3 regions of the Labrenzia sp. C1B70 genome follow, and region 1 is predicted to be linked to each of the others. Evidence: predicted binding sites of a transcription regulator. Region 1 holds the regulator's gene; each other region holds the start of a gene.
The links. Region 1 encodes PhoB, which activates phosphate uptake and scavenging genes when phosphate is short. Its sites were predicted from a motif close to TGTCATNNANCTGTCAT; they were not measured.
Positions count from the first base shown of each region.

Region 2: Q666_RS40015 (DUF1045 domain-containing protein) is a predicted target of PhoB. The motif match lies at 2,522-2,538, and genes of this name have one in related genera.
Region 3: phnC (phosphonate ABC transporter ATP-binding protein) is a predicted target of PhoB. The motif match lies at 1,794-1,810, and genes of this name have one in related genera.

Region 1 is NZ_AXCE01000062.1:494,193-498,306, reverse strand. Features, by position in the region: gene Q666_RS63170 (GcrA family cell cycle regulator) at 273-809, shown strand; gene phoB (phosphate regulon transcriptional regulator PhoB) at 1,136-1,837, opposite strand; gene phoU (phosphate signaling complex protein PhoU) at 1,918-2,613, opposite strand; gene pstB (phosphate ABC transporter ATP-binding protein PstB) at 2,645-3,406, opposite strand; gene pstA (phosphate ABC transporter permease PstA) at 3,454-4,114, opposite strand, start outside.
Region 2 is NZ_AXCE01000004.1:374,618-378,731, reverse strand. Features, by position in the region: gene fosX (FosX/FosE/FosI family fosfomycin resistance hydrolase) at 1-59, shown strand, start outside; gene Q666_RS40030 (alpha-D-ribose 1-methylphosphonate 5-phosphate C-P-lyase PhnJ) at 56-985, shown strand; gene phnK (phosphonate C-P lyase system protein PhnK) at 982-1,770, shown strand; gene phnL (phosphonate C-P lyase system protein PhnL) at 1,779-2,483, shown strand; gene Q666_RS40015 (DUF1045 domain-containing protein) at 2,629-3,378, shown strand; gene Q666_RS40010 (alpha-D-ribose 1-methylphosphonate 5-triphosphate diphosphatase) at 3,375-4,114, shown strand, end outside.
Region 3 is NZ_AXCE01000024.1:14,449-18,562, reverse strand. Features, by position in the region: gene Q666_RS53770 (HD domain-containing protein) at 1-176, opposite strand, end outside; gene Q666_RS53765 (helix-turn-helix transcriptional regulator) at 226-795, opposite strand; gene Q666_RS53760 (DapH/DapD/GlmU-related protein) at 883-1,509, opposite strand; gene phnC (phosphonate ABC transporter ATP-binding protein) at 1,909-2,742, shown strand; gene phnD (phosphonate ABC transporter substrate-binding protein) at 2,801-3,715, shown strand; gene phnE (phosphonate ABC transporter, permease protein PhnE) at 3,898-4,114, shown strand, end outside.

The sequences.
Region 1 (4,114 bases):
GGCGCACAAGACATTTCATGTGCCGCGGAGGGCGGATTTCATAAAATTCTCAATGACCTCGCCATAATTGGGGAAAAGTCGTTTCATCCCCAACTGGTTTGGGTCGAGTGGTTGCCTGACAAATTAACGTTATTGTAACCTCTCAGCAATCAGACACGAGATCTCGTGAGGCAAATCACCAAGAGGCACTAGATCTGCCAGCATTAAGCGTGCTTGCGCATGCTTAACACGGGGTTAATGGCCGCAGGACGGTCAAACTAAAGGGTGCGGCAATGAGTTGGACAAACGAACGAGTTGAGCTTCTCAAAAAGCTTTGGGGCGACGGCTTGAGCGCAAGCCAGATCGCAGGCGAACTGGGTGGTGTTACCCGTAACGCCGTGATCGGCAAGGTGCACCGCCTTGGCCTGTCCGGCCGCGCCAAGTCCACCTCTTCAAGCGCTAAGCCACGCCGGCCGCGCACCGCAGCTCCTGCAACCGGTGCAGCGCCGAAGAAACCGACGACGTCACATCCGCAGTCGATCGGCGCAACGGCCCTGAAAGCAGACATCTCGCCGGCTCCAGTGGTGGCTGCCAAGCCACGCGTAGAGCCGATTGCAGAACTTGTTCCGATCTCGCAGCGGGCTACCATCCTGACGCTGACCGAGCGGACCTGCAAATGGCCGATTGGCGACCCGGCGACCGACGACTTCTACTTCTGCGGCCGCCAGTCCGATGCCGGCGTCCCCTACTGCGCTCATCACTGCAAGATCGCGTATCAGCCGGTCGCCGACCGCCGCCGCGATCGCAAGACGATGGCTCAGGCAGGCTGATAGCCTCGCACCTAACCAATTCATGACAAAGCCCGCCGATTTGGCGGGCTTTTTTTGTTTGGGCCTTCCTTTGACCAGATGCCCGACCCCGAACAGTGACCTCCCATGGCTTGTTCTCGGCACCGCTCCATGCCGTTTCCGTTCCATCAAAACAAACCTTGTTTGACCGCTCCGCCACGACAGGGACCGCAGGATCAGCCCCGACACCGACACAACTGATGGGGTGGTCGCAGAAGAGAACCTTGCTCCGCGAAAGGCACATAACCGCTGAGAAACAAAAAGCCCGCTTGAAAGCGGGCTCCTTAATTCCATTCTGCAAGTTGCCCTCAGGCAGTGGCAGAGGTGAACTGGTCATTGAAGGCATATCCGGCACCACGGACGGTACGGATAGGATCCTTTGCCTTGCCCTTGTTCAGAGCCTTGCGCAAGCGACCGACGTGAACATCGACAGTGCGTTCATCCACGTAGACATCGTGACCCCAGACCCCATCCAGCAGTTGTTCGCGGGAGAAGACACGGCCAGGCGATGTCATCAGGAATTCCAGCAGGCGGAATTCCGTCGGCCCCAAGTGTATTTCCTTGGTGTTGCGACGAACACGGTGCGTTTCGCGATCCAGTTCGATGTCGCCGGACCGCAACATGCTGGACACCACTTCCGGGCTTGCCCGGCGCAGGATGGCGCGCACGCGGGCCATCAATTCCGGTACCGAGAAGGGCTTGACCACGTAGTCGTCGGCACCGGTCGACAGGCCGCGGATGCGCTCTGCTTCCTCACCGCGTGCCGTCAGCATGATGACCGGCAGGCGCTCGGTATCCTCGCGCGCCCGCAGGCGGCGGCACAGTTCAATTCCGGACAGGCCCGGCAGCATCCAGTCGAGCAGCAACAGATCCGGCAGGCTTTCCCGCAGGCGGATTTCCGCCTCGTCACCCCGGACACAGGACTCGACCGAGTACCCTTCCGCTTCCAAATTGTATCTCAATAGAAGGCTGAGCGGTTCTTCGTCTTCAACGATGAGCACCTTCGGCATACATCTCGCTCCAATTACCGCAACCGGCGCCGAAGCGCCGGCCGTTAAGATCTTCTGCAAATCCGACGATTACCGGCGGGTCAGACCGCGCCTGTTTCGTCGACCTTTGCCCGGTCTTCCGGCAAACGCTCGCCAGTGACCATGTAGTAGACGTTCTCGGCGATGTTCGTCGCGTGATCGCCGATGCGCTCGATGTTCTTTGCGCAGAACAAGAGATGGACGCACTGTGTAATGACCCGCGGGTCTTCCATCATGTAGGTCAGGAGTTCGCGAAAGATCGACGTGTAGATCGCGTCGACCTCGGCGTCGGCTTCCTGAACCCGGCGGGCGGCTTCCGCATCCTTGCGGGCGTAGGCATCCAACACCTGCTTGAGCTGCGAAAGAGCGAGTTCCGTCATGTGCTCCACACCGATCGCGAGCTTCTTGGATTGCAAGTCGCTGTCGATGGCGATGACGCGCTTGGCAACGTTCTTGGCAAGATCGCCAACACGCTCCAGGTCATTGGCAATGCGCGTTGCGGCGGTGATTTCACGCAGGTCCTGCCCCATCGGCTGGCGGCGGACGATCAGCTCGATCAGCTTCACTTCAAGTTCGTTGTAAAGGCTGTCCAGACGGACATCGCCCTTGATCGTCGCCTTGGCAAGCTCCAGATCCTGCGACACCAGCGCGGACACCGCATCGGCGAAAGCCTTTTCGGCAATACCACCCATTTCGGCAACCTTGCCGGCCATGGCCGTCAGTTCGTCATCGTAAGCCGAGACTGTATGTTCAGACATCCTGTGTCCCCTTCAGAAACCTAAAAAATGCTTAGCCGAAGCGGCCCGTAATATAGTCCTGCGTACGCTTGTCCTTCGGATTGGTAAAGATGTCCTCCGTCAGACCTTCCTCCACCAGAACACCCAGGTGGAAGAACGCGGTACGCTGAGACACACGGGCAGCCTGCTGCATCGAGTGGGTCACGATCACGATGGTGAAGTTTTCCCGCAGTTCGTCGATCAGCTCTTCCACCTTCGCGGTCGCGATGGGGTCAAGCGCCGAGCACGGTTCGTCCATCAGGATCACTTCCGGGCTGACGGCAATGGCACGGGCAATGCACAGACGCTGCTGCTGACCGCCCGACATGCCGGTGCCCGGCTCGTCCAGACGGTTCTTGACTTCTTCCCAAAGCCCGGCCTTCTGCAGGCTGGAGGCAACGATTTCATCAAGCTCGGACTTGTTGCGGGCCAGACCATGGATTCGCGGACCGTACGCAATGTTGTCGTAGATCGACTTGGGAAACGGGTTCGGCTTCTGGAAAACCATGCCGACCTTGGCGCGCAGCTGTACGGGATCGACCTTGGGATCGTAGATGTCCTCACCGTCGATCTTGATCGACCCTTCCACACGGCAGATGTCGATGGTGTCGTTCATGCGGTTGATCGTCCGCAGGAACGTCGACTTGCCACACCCGGACGGACCGATGAAGGCAGTCACGGACCGCGGCTGAATCTCGATGTCCACGTCCTTGATGGCGTGGGTATCGCCATAATAGACCTGCACCTTGTTCGCGGAAATTTTGCTGTCGGTCATGGTTTTCGCCTGTTCAAAATTCGGCATCTCGTTCATCGGAGCAATCCTTACCAGCGGCGTTCAAACCTGCGGCGCAGGATGATAGCGATAATGTTCATGGTCATGAGGAAGACCAGCAGCACGATGATCCCGCCCCAAGCGCGTTCATAGAAAGCCGGGTCGGCGCGTTTCGCCCACTCGTAGATCTGGGCCGGCATGGCCGAGTTCGGAGAGAAGAAACCGGCAGCCACACCGTCCGGGAAATTGGAGGCGATGAAACCGACCATCCCGATCAGCAGCAGCGGAGCGGTTTCCCCAAGCGCCTGTGCCAGACCGATAATCGTGCCGGTCAGAATGCCAGGCATTGCCAGCGGCAGGACATGGTGGAAGATCGACTGCATCTTGGAGGCGCCAATGCCAAGGGCCGCATCGCGGATGCTCGGCGGAACGGCCTTCAAGGAGGCGCGGGTGGAGATGATGATCGTCGGAAGTGTCATCAACGTCAGCACCAGACCACCGACCAGTGGTGCGGATTGCGGCAGATGCATGAACTGGATGAACACCGCCAGACCGAGAATACCGAACACGATGGAGGGAACGGCGGCCAGGTTGGAGATATTCACCTCGATCAGATCGGTGAACTTGTTCTGCGGAGCGAACTCTTCCAGGTAGATGGAAGCGGCCACGCCGATCGGCAGCGACAGGAACAGCACCACCAGCATCATGAAC
Region 2 (4,114 bases), on a different contig from region 1:
TGGACATGCGCCTCGACCACTATCGCCGGATACTCAGGGAACGGAGTGCTGCGCAATGAACGACACAGCTCAGATTTTCGAACAGGGCGAATACAACTTCGCCTATCTGGACGAGCAGACCAAGCGCATGATCCGCCGGGCAATCCTGAAGGGCATCGCGATACCGGGTTACCAGGTGCCTTTCGCCTCGCGTGAAATGCCGATGCCTTATGGCTGGGGCACCGGCGGGGTGCAGGTCACGGCGGCAATTCTGGGCAAGGACGATTGCCTGAAGATGATCGACCAGGGCTCCGACGACACCACCAATGCGGTTTCCCTGCGCGGTTTCTTTGAAAAGACCGCCGGCGTGCGCACCACCTACGAGACGTCGGAGGCAAGCGTCATCCAGACCCGCCACCGGATTCCGGAAAAGGCCCTGCGCGAAGACCAGATCATTGTCTTCCAGGTGCCGATTCCCGAGCCCCTGCGTTTCCTGGAGCCACGCGAAACCGAGACTCGGAAGATGCATGCGCTCGAGGATTACGGCCTCATGCATGTGAAGCTTTACGAGGACATCGCCAAGAACGGCCATATCGCCACCACCTACGCCTATCCGGTGAAGGTCAACGACCGCTACGTGATGGATCCGTCGCCGACGCCGAAGTTCGACAACCCGAAGATCGACCAGATGGCGGCGCTTCAGCTTTACGGTGCCGGACGTGAGAAACGCATCTACGCCATTCCGCCCTACACCAAGGTGAAGAGCCTCGACTTCGAGGACTATCCTTTCGAGGTGCAGAAGTTCGACAAACCCTGCGGCCTGTGCGGCGCGGAGAATGTCTATCTCGACGAGGTGATCCTGGATGACAAGGGCGGGCGCATGTTCGTCTGCTCCGACAGCGACTATTGCGAGGAACGGCGCTCGGACGGCCATCTCGGCCCGATGGCGGCCGATCCGGCGGCACACCAGTTCGGCGCCACCCAGGCAGAGGAGACCGCCCGATGAACACCTTTCCCTCCGCGGACCCGCTGCTGCAGGTTCATAACGTCACCCGCTATTATGGCGACCGCATCGGCTGCGCCGATGTCTCCTTCGATCTCTGGCCCGGTGAGGTGCTTGCCATCGTCGGCGAAAGCGGCTCCGGCAAGACCACGTTGCTCAACTGCCTGTCGACACGTCTCGCGCCGACGGCGGGAGCCATCGAATACCGCATGCGCGACGGCACCATGCGCAACCTCTATCAGCTGACCGAGGCCGAGCGCCGCCTGCTGATGCGCACCGACTGGGGATTCGTGCACCAGAATGCTGCGGACGGCCTGCGCATGAACGTTTCCGCAGGTGCCAACGTCGGCGAAAGGCTGATGGCAGTTGGCGAGCGCCACTACGGCAACATCCGCTCCACCGCCGACGACTGGCTGGGACGGGTGGAAATCGACAGCGACCGGATCGATGACGATCCGCGCTCGTTCTCCGGCGGCATGCGCCAGCGCCTGCAGATCGCCCGCAACCTCGTCACGAGACCAAGGCTGGTCTTCATGGACGAGCCGACAGGCGGTCTGGACGTTTCCGTGCAGGCACGTCTTCTCGACCTCTTGCGCCGCCTGGTGGCCGATCTCGGACTTTCCGTGGTCATCGTCACCCACGACCTTGCGGTCGCCCGGCTGCTGTCGCACCGGATCATGGTGATGCGCCACGGCAACGTCATCGAAAGCGGCCTGACGGACCAGGTGCTCGACGATCCGCGCGAGCCCTATACCCAGCTGCTTGTTTCTTCCATTCTCCAGGTATGAGGACCGAAATGCCCGTACGCCTCTATCTCAACAACGTCGGCAAGTCCTTCACCATGCACCTGCAGGGCGGAACCGTCATTCCCGTGGTCGAGAAGGTCGAATTCTCAGTGAATTCCGGCGAATGTGTCGTCCTTGGCGGCCCCTCCGGTGCCGGCAAGAGTTCGATCCTCAAGATGATCTACGGCAACTACCGCTGTGACGAGGGTCAGATCCTGGTGACCGTCGGCGATGAAATCGTCAACATTGCCGGGGCCGAGCCGCGCAAGGTCCTGCGACTGCGTGAAGACACGATCGGCTATGTCAGCCAGTTCCTGCGCACCATCCCGCGTGTTTCGGCCGAAGACGTCGTCGCCGAGCCGCTTATCGCCCAGGGCACCAGCGAGGCAGAGGGCGTCGACAAGGCCCGCTCCCTGCTGTCGCGGCTGAATGTGCCCGAGCGCCTCTGGACCCTGCCGCCCGCCACGTTCTCCGGAGGCGAGCAGCAGCGCGTGAACATCGCCAGGGGGTTCATTGCCCATTATCCGATCCTGCTGCTGGACGAGCCAACCGCCTCTCTCGACGCTGCCAACCGGGCCGTGGTCGTCCGTCTGGTGGAAGAAAAGAAAACCCAGGGCGTTGCCATGGTGGGCATTCTTCACGACCAGGACGTCCGGGAGCAGATCGCCGACCGCATCATCGACGTGACCGGTTTCAGCGCGGAGGCAGCCGCCTGAACCACGAGATGAGGAAAGGCTTGAAGACGGGCGGAAACTGTCACAGAAAAGTCACCGCCCGCCTTTAGGTCACTCCCTCAGAAAGTTGAAGGATGTGGCCCTGCCACATCCGGCCAAACCACATTTCAAAATCGCGATTTTCTTCATGCGCTACGCCCTCTATTTCGCCGCCGATGCCGACGACCGCCTGATGCAGCTCGGAAATTCCTGGCTCGGGCGCGATCCCTTTTCCGGCACGGCCCTTCCGCAACCGGAGTTGCCCGGCATGACATCGGCACGCTTCCAGGAGTTGACGACCGACCCCCGGCGCTATGGATTTCACGGGACTTTGAAAGCCCCGTTTTCCCTCGCAGCCGATCAGACCGAGGCAGACCTGCTGGACGCCTGCGCAGCCTTTGCGGCAGAAATCGCCCCTTACGAGATAGAAGCGCTCGGCGTGAACAGGCTTGGCCGTTTTCTGGCACTGACCCCTGAGGCAGAAGAGCCGGCTCTGCGCGCCTTCGCCGGCCTGTGCGTGCGTCGCTTCGAGCCGTTCCGCGCACCACTGTCCGAGGCGGATCTTGAGCGCCGCCGCAAGAGCGGACTGTCGGAAAGGCATGACACCTATCTCGTCAGGTGGGGCTATCCCTATATCTTCGATGAATTCCGCTTCCACCTGACCCTTTCCAACAAACTGGAAGACGACACCGATATGGAGCGGATGGCAAATGCCGCCCAGGACCACTTTGCGGATGTCATCGGCAAGAAGCGGCTGTGCCGCCACGTTGCGCTCTACACCGAAGCCGAACGCGGCGCGCCTTTCCAGGTCCATACCGTCTTTCAGCTGACCGGCAGCGTCGCTCCCGCCGACGCGCTCAGCCAGGCCGAGCGTCTTTCCCAAGAGGAATCTGCATGAGCAAGCATCCCAAAGTCTTCAAGAATGCCAGTCTGGTTCTCGCAGGCGAAGTGTTCGACGGTTCCCTGACGGTCGATGATGCCGGTCTGATTTCCGGCATCGGGTCACCGACCGAGGTCGACGGGCATGATTGCGAAGGCGACTACCTGCTGCCAGGCCTGGTCGAACTGCACACCGACCACCTGGAAACCCACTATGCGCCACGTCCCAAGGTGCGCTGGAGCCCGGTTTCCGCCGTGCAGGCTCACGACGCCCAGATCGCGTGTTCCGGCATCACCACCGTGTTCGACGCGCTGCGCGTCGGCATGGATGAAGACGCGGACCTTGGTTATTCGGATATGCGCGCGCTTGCAGATGCCATTGAAACCGGCCAGCGGGAAAACCGTCTGCGTGCCGACCATTTCATCCACCTGCGCTGCGAGGTATCTGCACCCGACGTGCTCAGCGCCTTCAAGGTGTTCGAGGACGACGACAGCATCCGCCTGATCTCGCTGATGGACCACACCCCCGGTCAGCGCCAGTTCGTGTCGATGGATGCCTACAAGATCTATTATCAGGGCAAGAAGGGCTTCACCGACGCCCAGATGGACGACTTCATCCGCAAGCGCCAGGCGCGCGCCAGCAGTCTTGCTCCTGAAAACCGCAAGTATCTCTCGGCCATCGCCCAATCACGCGGCATCGCCATCGCCAGCCACGACGACGCCACCACCGCCCATGTGGAAGAGGCGATTTCACT
Region 3 (4,114 bases), on a different contig from region 1:
ACCATCAAGGCCAGTCGCCAGCTATGTTCGGCAGTGCTCTCCGGCCTGCCGCCGGTTGTCGTTCCCGAGCGAAGCGTGTCTTTCAGCTGCTCTGCAGCCTGAAGGAAGTCCAGCAGGCCTCTCAGTCTGGTGTGGGAAATTTCAGGAAGATCGAGGGAAGGGAGCGTCTTTGTCATGGTGGCCAGATTATTGCGGGCCACCGCGCCAGACGAGTTACCGCATAATTTATGCGGCATCCTGTTCTTCACGGACCAGCCGCGCAAACCGTCCGTCTGACAGCGGCAGGCGCGAAATCCGGATGGTGCTCTCCGGGATGGTCATTTCCGGAAAATCAACGTGTTCCGTTCGGTAGACAATGTCCGGAGCATCCGGCTCGAACCAGCCATAGTCGGTCAGTCTGTGCTCCGTTGCCCGGATGCCTTCGGACGCAAAACGCCATAGGGGCCGGTTCAGAAACTCGCTCACCGGTGCGCGCCATTCGCAGGCACGCGGTACGGATATGGCCAGCAGCCTGTGTGTGAGGTCGCAGACCAGATGCACGGGAACTGCGGACCGGGAGACAAGATCAAGCAGGGCCTTGTCGGCGGCGCTCTCCGGACGTGCCCTCAGCAGACGGGTGATCTTCGCCCTGTTGCTGTCGTCCGGCTGCAACTTGCCACTCTCCCAGCGCGATATCCTCGTCTGCGAGACGCCGAGTTCATACGCCAGAGCTTCCTGCTTGACCCGGTTCAGTACGCGCCAGCGCCGCAGCGACGGTCCAAGACTGCTTTCAAGAACGGCGGTTTCTGTTTGCATGGTGCAAGTGTAACGCGTCCCGGGAATTTTGTGCAGCGGGAAAAGAAGCACGGTTCACCTGAGCAGGTGTCCGCGCCATCTGCGGGATCAGCGATACTTCTCGATGAACGCGTCGATCGACAACTTGCGAAAATCGGGCAGCCGTTGCTTCAGTTCTTCATGGGACCAGTCCCACCAGGAGATATCGATCAGCGCCTGTTCCTGATGTTCGGTGAAACGCCGTTTGATTTCCCTGGCGGCCACACCGCCAACAACGGTGTAAGGGGCGACATCCTTGGAGACGACTGCCCCGGCTGCAACAATAGCTCCGGTGCCGATCGAGACGCCGGCAAGCACGGTGACGTTGTGGCCGATCCACACATCATGGCCAATGGTGACCCAGTCGTCCTTGCGCCACTGGAAGAAATCCGCGTCGTCTTCGCCAAGGTCATAGGCAGCAGCACGGTAGGTGAAGTGGTGCTGGGAGGCGCGCCAGGTTGCGTGGTTTCCCGGATTGATGCGGACGCGACGGGCGATTGAACAGAACTTGCCGATGGTCGACCAGACGACATCGCCTTCCTGCACGATATAGGAATAGTCCCCCATGCTGCTTTCGCGCATTTCCGTGCGTGCGCCAACCTCGGTCCAGATGCCGAGATCACAATTCAGCACCCTGGCCTCCGGATGAATGTTCGGGGCTTCGGTGAGGGAAGGCTTCTGGGTCGGGGCGGACATGGATGCTCCATATAGCGTTGGAAGGAGTGCGGAAACGGTTTGTAGCCGTGTTGCTGGCACCGGTCGTGACGCTTTGATGACACTGGCGTGACTTCCGTTACTTTTTTTGCATGCATCCACAGCGGTGAAAACGGCATTTGGCGGGTAGAAGCCTTGTATTTGAGCACTGATTTCCGAGTGAATTTCAGCCAGGCATGTGTGACGCCGAGGGGGCCCGGAAAGCGCTGAGAGCGCAGCGGAATTCCCGCCGGCGATGGTTGTTCTGCCGATGCTTCAGGCAGGGATGTCATTGATTTGTCATAAAATTTTGGGCTCCCCGACAAAGGAATGTCATTTTTCTGTAATGGTCCGGTGGCTCTTGTCGCGCAGCACGACGAACACAACGGACAGGGCTGGCGCGTGATTCAATTTCAGGAAGTCACCAAGACCTTCGGGTCTCGGACCGCGGTCAACAAAGTAAGTTTTAATATCGAAAAACCGCAGATGGTCGGGATCATCGGTCGCTCCGGTGCCGGCAAGTCAACCTTGCTGCGCATGATCAACCGGCTGACCCCCGCCAGCGCCGGACAGATCCTGTTCGATGGCCGGGACATTCTCAGCCTGAAAGGCGGCATGATGCGCCGCTGGCAGCGCGACTGCGCCATGGTGTTCCAGCAGTTCAACCTGGTGCCGCGCCTGGATGTTGTCACCAACGTCATGTTGGGGCGCCTCAACGGTCACGGCACCTTGAAGAGCCTCTTCAACATCTTCAGCCAGGAAGACGTCAATTCCGCGCTTGGTGCGCTCGACAGACTGGGCATTGCCCAGGAAGCCACCAAGCGGGCCGAGGAGCTGTCCGGTGGTCAGCAGCAGCGTGTTGCGATTGCCCGCGCTCTTATGCAGGACCCGCACATGATCCTGGCGGACGAGCCGATTGCCTCGCTCGATCCGATGAATGCCAAGATCGTCATGGATGCGCTGCGTGAGATTCACGAGCGCGACAACAAAATCGTCATCTGCAACCTGCACACGCTCGACACTGCCCGGACCTATTGCGACCGGGTGATTGGCATGCGCGACGGTTTCCTCGTGTTCGACGGGGCGCCGGAAGCGCTGACCACAGCCGTCGCACGCGAAATCTACGGTGCCGATGAGAGCTTTAACGAGGCGGCGACATCCACCGCCATCGATGCCGGCCAGCCCGGTTCCAGAGAATCCGCCGGTGCGATGACCCCGGCGGCAGCAGCGGTCTGATCCGGCTGCGCACCCGCTTAACGTCATCAAAATTGAGAACTCTCGGGGAGTGTCCCAAATGAAACTCGTTGCTAAAGTTGCTGCGCTTGCTGCCGTCAGCATGATCGCTCTGAACGCTTCTGTTGCCGGTGCAGCGGAAATCACGGAATTCCGTATCGGCCTGCTCGGCGGTGAAAATGCTTCCGACCGTCTGCGTGCCAACGAATGCCTGCGCGAAAAGACCGAGGAACTGCTCGGCGTTCCGACAAAGCTGTTTGCTCCGGCAGACTACAACGGCGTTATCGAAGGCCTGCTCGGCGGTAACCTCGACATGGCCTGGCTCGGTGCTTCCGGCTACGCAAAAGTCTTCCTGACCGACCCGGAAGCCGTTGAGCCGGTTCTGGTCAAGGTCAACAACGACGGCAGCTACGGCTACTACTCCATCGGTTTTGCCCGCGTCGACAGCGAGATCAACTCCCTGGAAGACATGAAGGGCAAGACCTTCGGCTTTGGTGACCCGAACTCCACGTCCGGTTACCTGATCCCGTCCATCGAAATCCCGAAACTCGGCTACTCCATGAAGCCGGGTGAGTATTTCTCCGACGTCGTCTTCACCGGTGGTCACGAGCAGACCATCGTTGCCGTATTCAACGGCGACATTGCCGGCGGCGTGACCTGGGCTGACGGTCTTGGCGAATGGGAAGACGGCTACAATTCCGGCGCTCTGCGCAAGGCAACCGATGCGGGTCTGGTCGACATGACCGAGATCAAGGAAATCTGGCGTTCGCCGGTGATCCCGGAAGGCCCGGTTGTCCTGTCCAAGAAGCTGCCGGACGACATCAAGGCAAAGATGACCGAGCTGATGGCCAACCTCGTCAAGGAAGACAAGGAATGTGGTTACGGCGTGATGGCCGGTGAAGCACGCGGCTTCGAACCGATCACCCATGCGGCTTACGAATCCATCGTCGCTGCCCGCAAGGCAAAGAGCGAGTAATCGGAATTTCCGATCTCCGCGCGGGCCGGTCTCCGGCCCGCGTTTTCTCAAGTATCGGCCAGCGGAATCGACTTTCCGCCAGAAGTGGCTCCACAGGGCCAGGATCGCCAGGTTTCGAAGGGTTGATCCAGCTAAGCCACCCCGCTTCGGATGAAGTGAGCATCAAGTAAAGGTCCCAAACAATGGCTGTTGCCGCACTCGAGCAGGAAATCCTGTCCATGCGCAAACGCCGCCAGCTCTATTCGTTGATAGGGTTGCTGCTGGTCGTAGCGGTTCTGGTCTCCGGTTATTCGAAATCCAATTCGATGAATTCCGGCGGATTTATTCAGGGTCTTTCCAAGTTCTTCGACTATCCGGGCGAGATCGTCGTTGAAGCCTTTGAAGCCGGCCCGGCCTTTT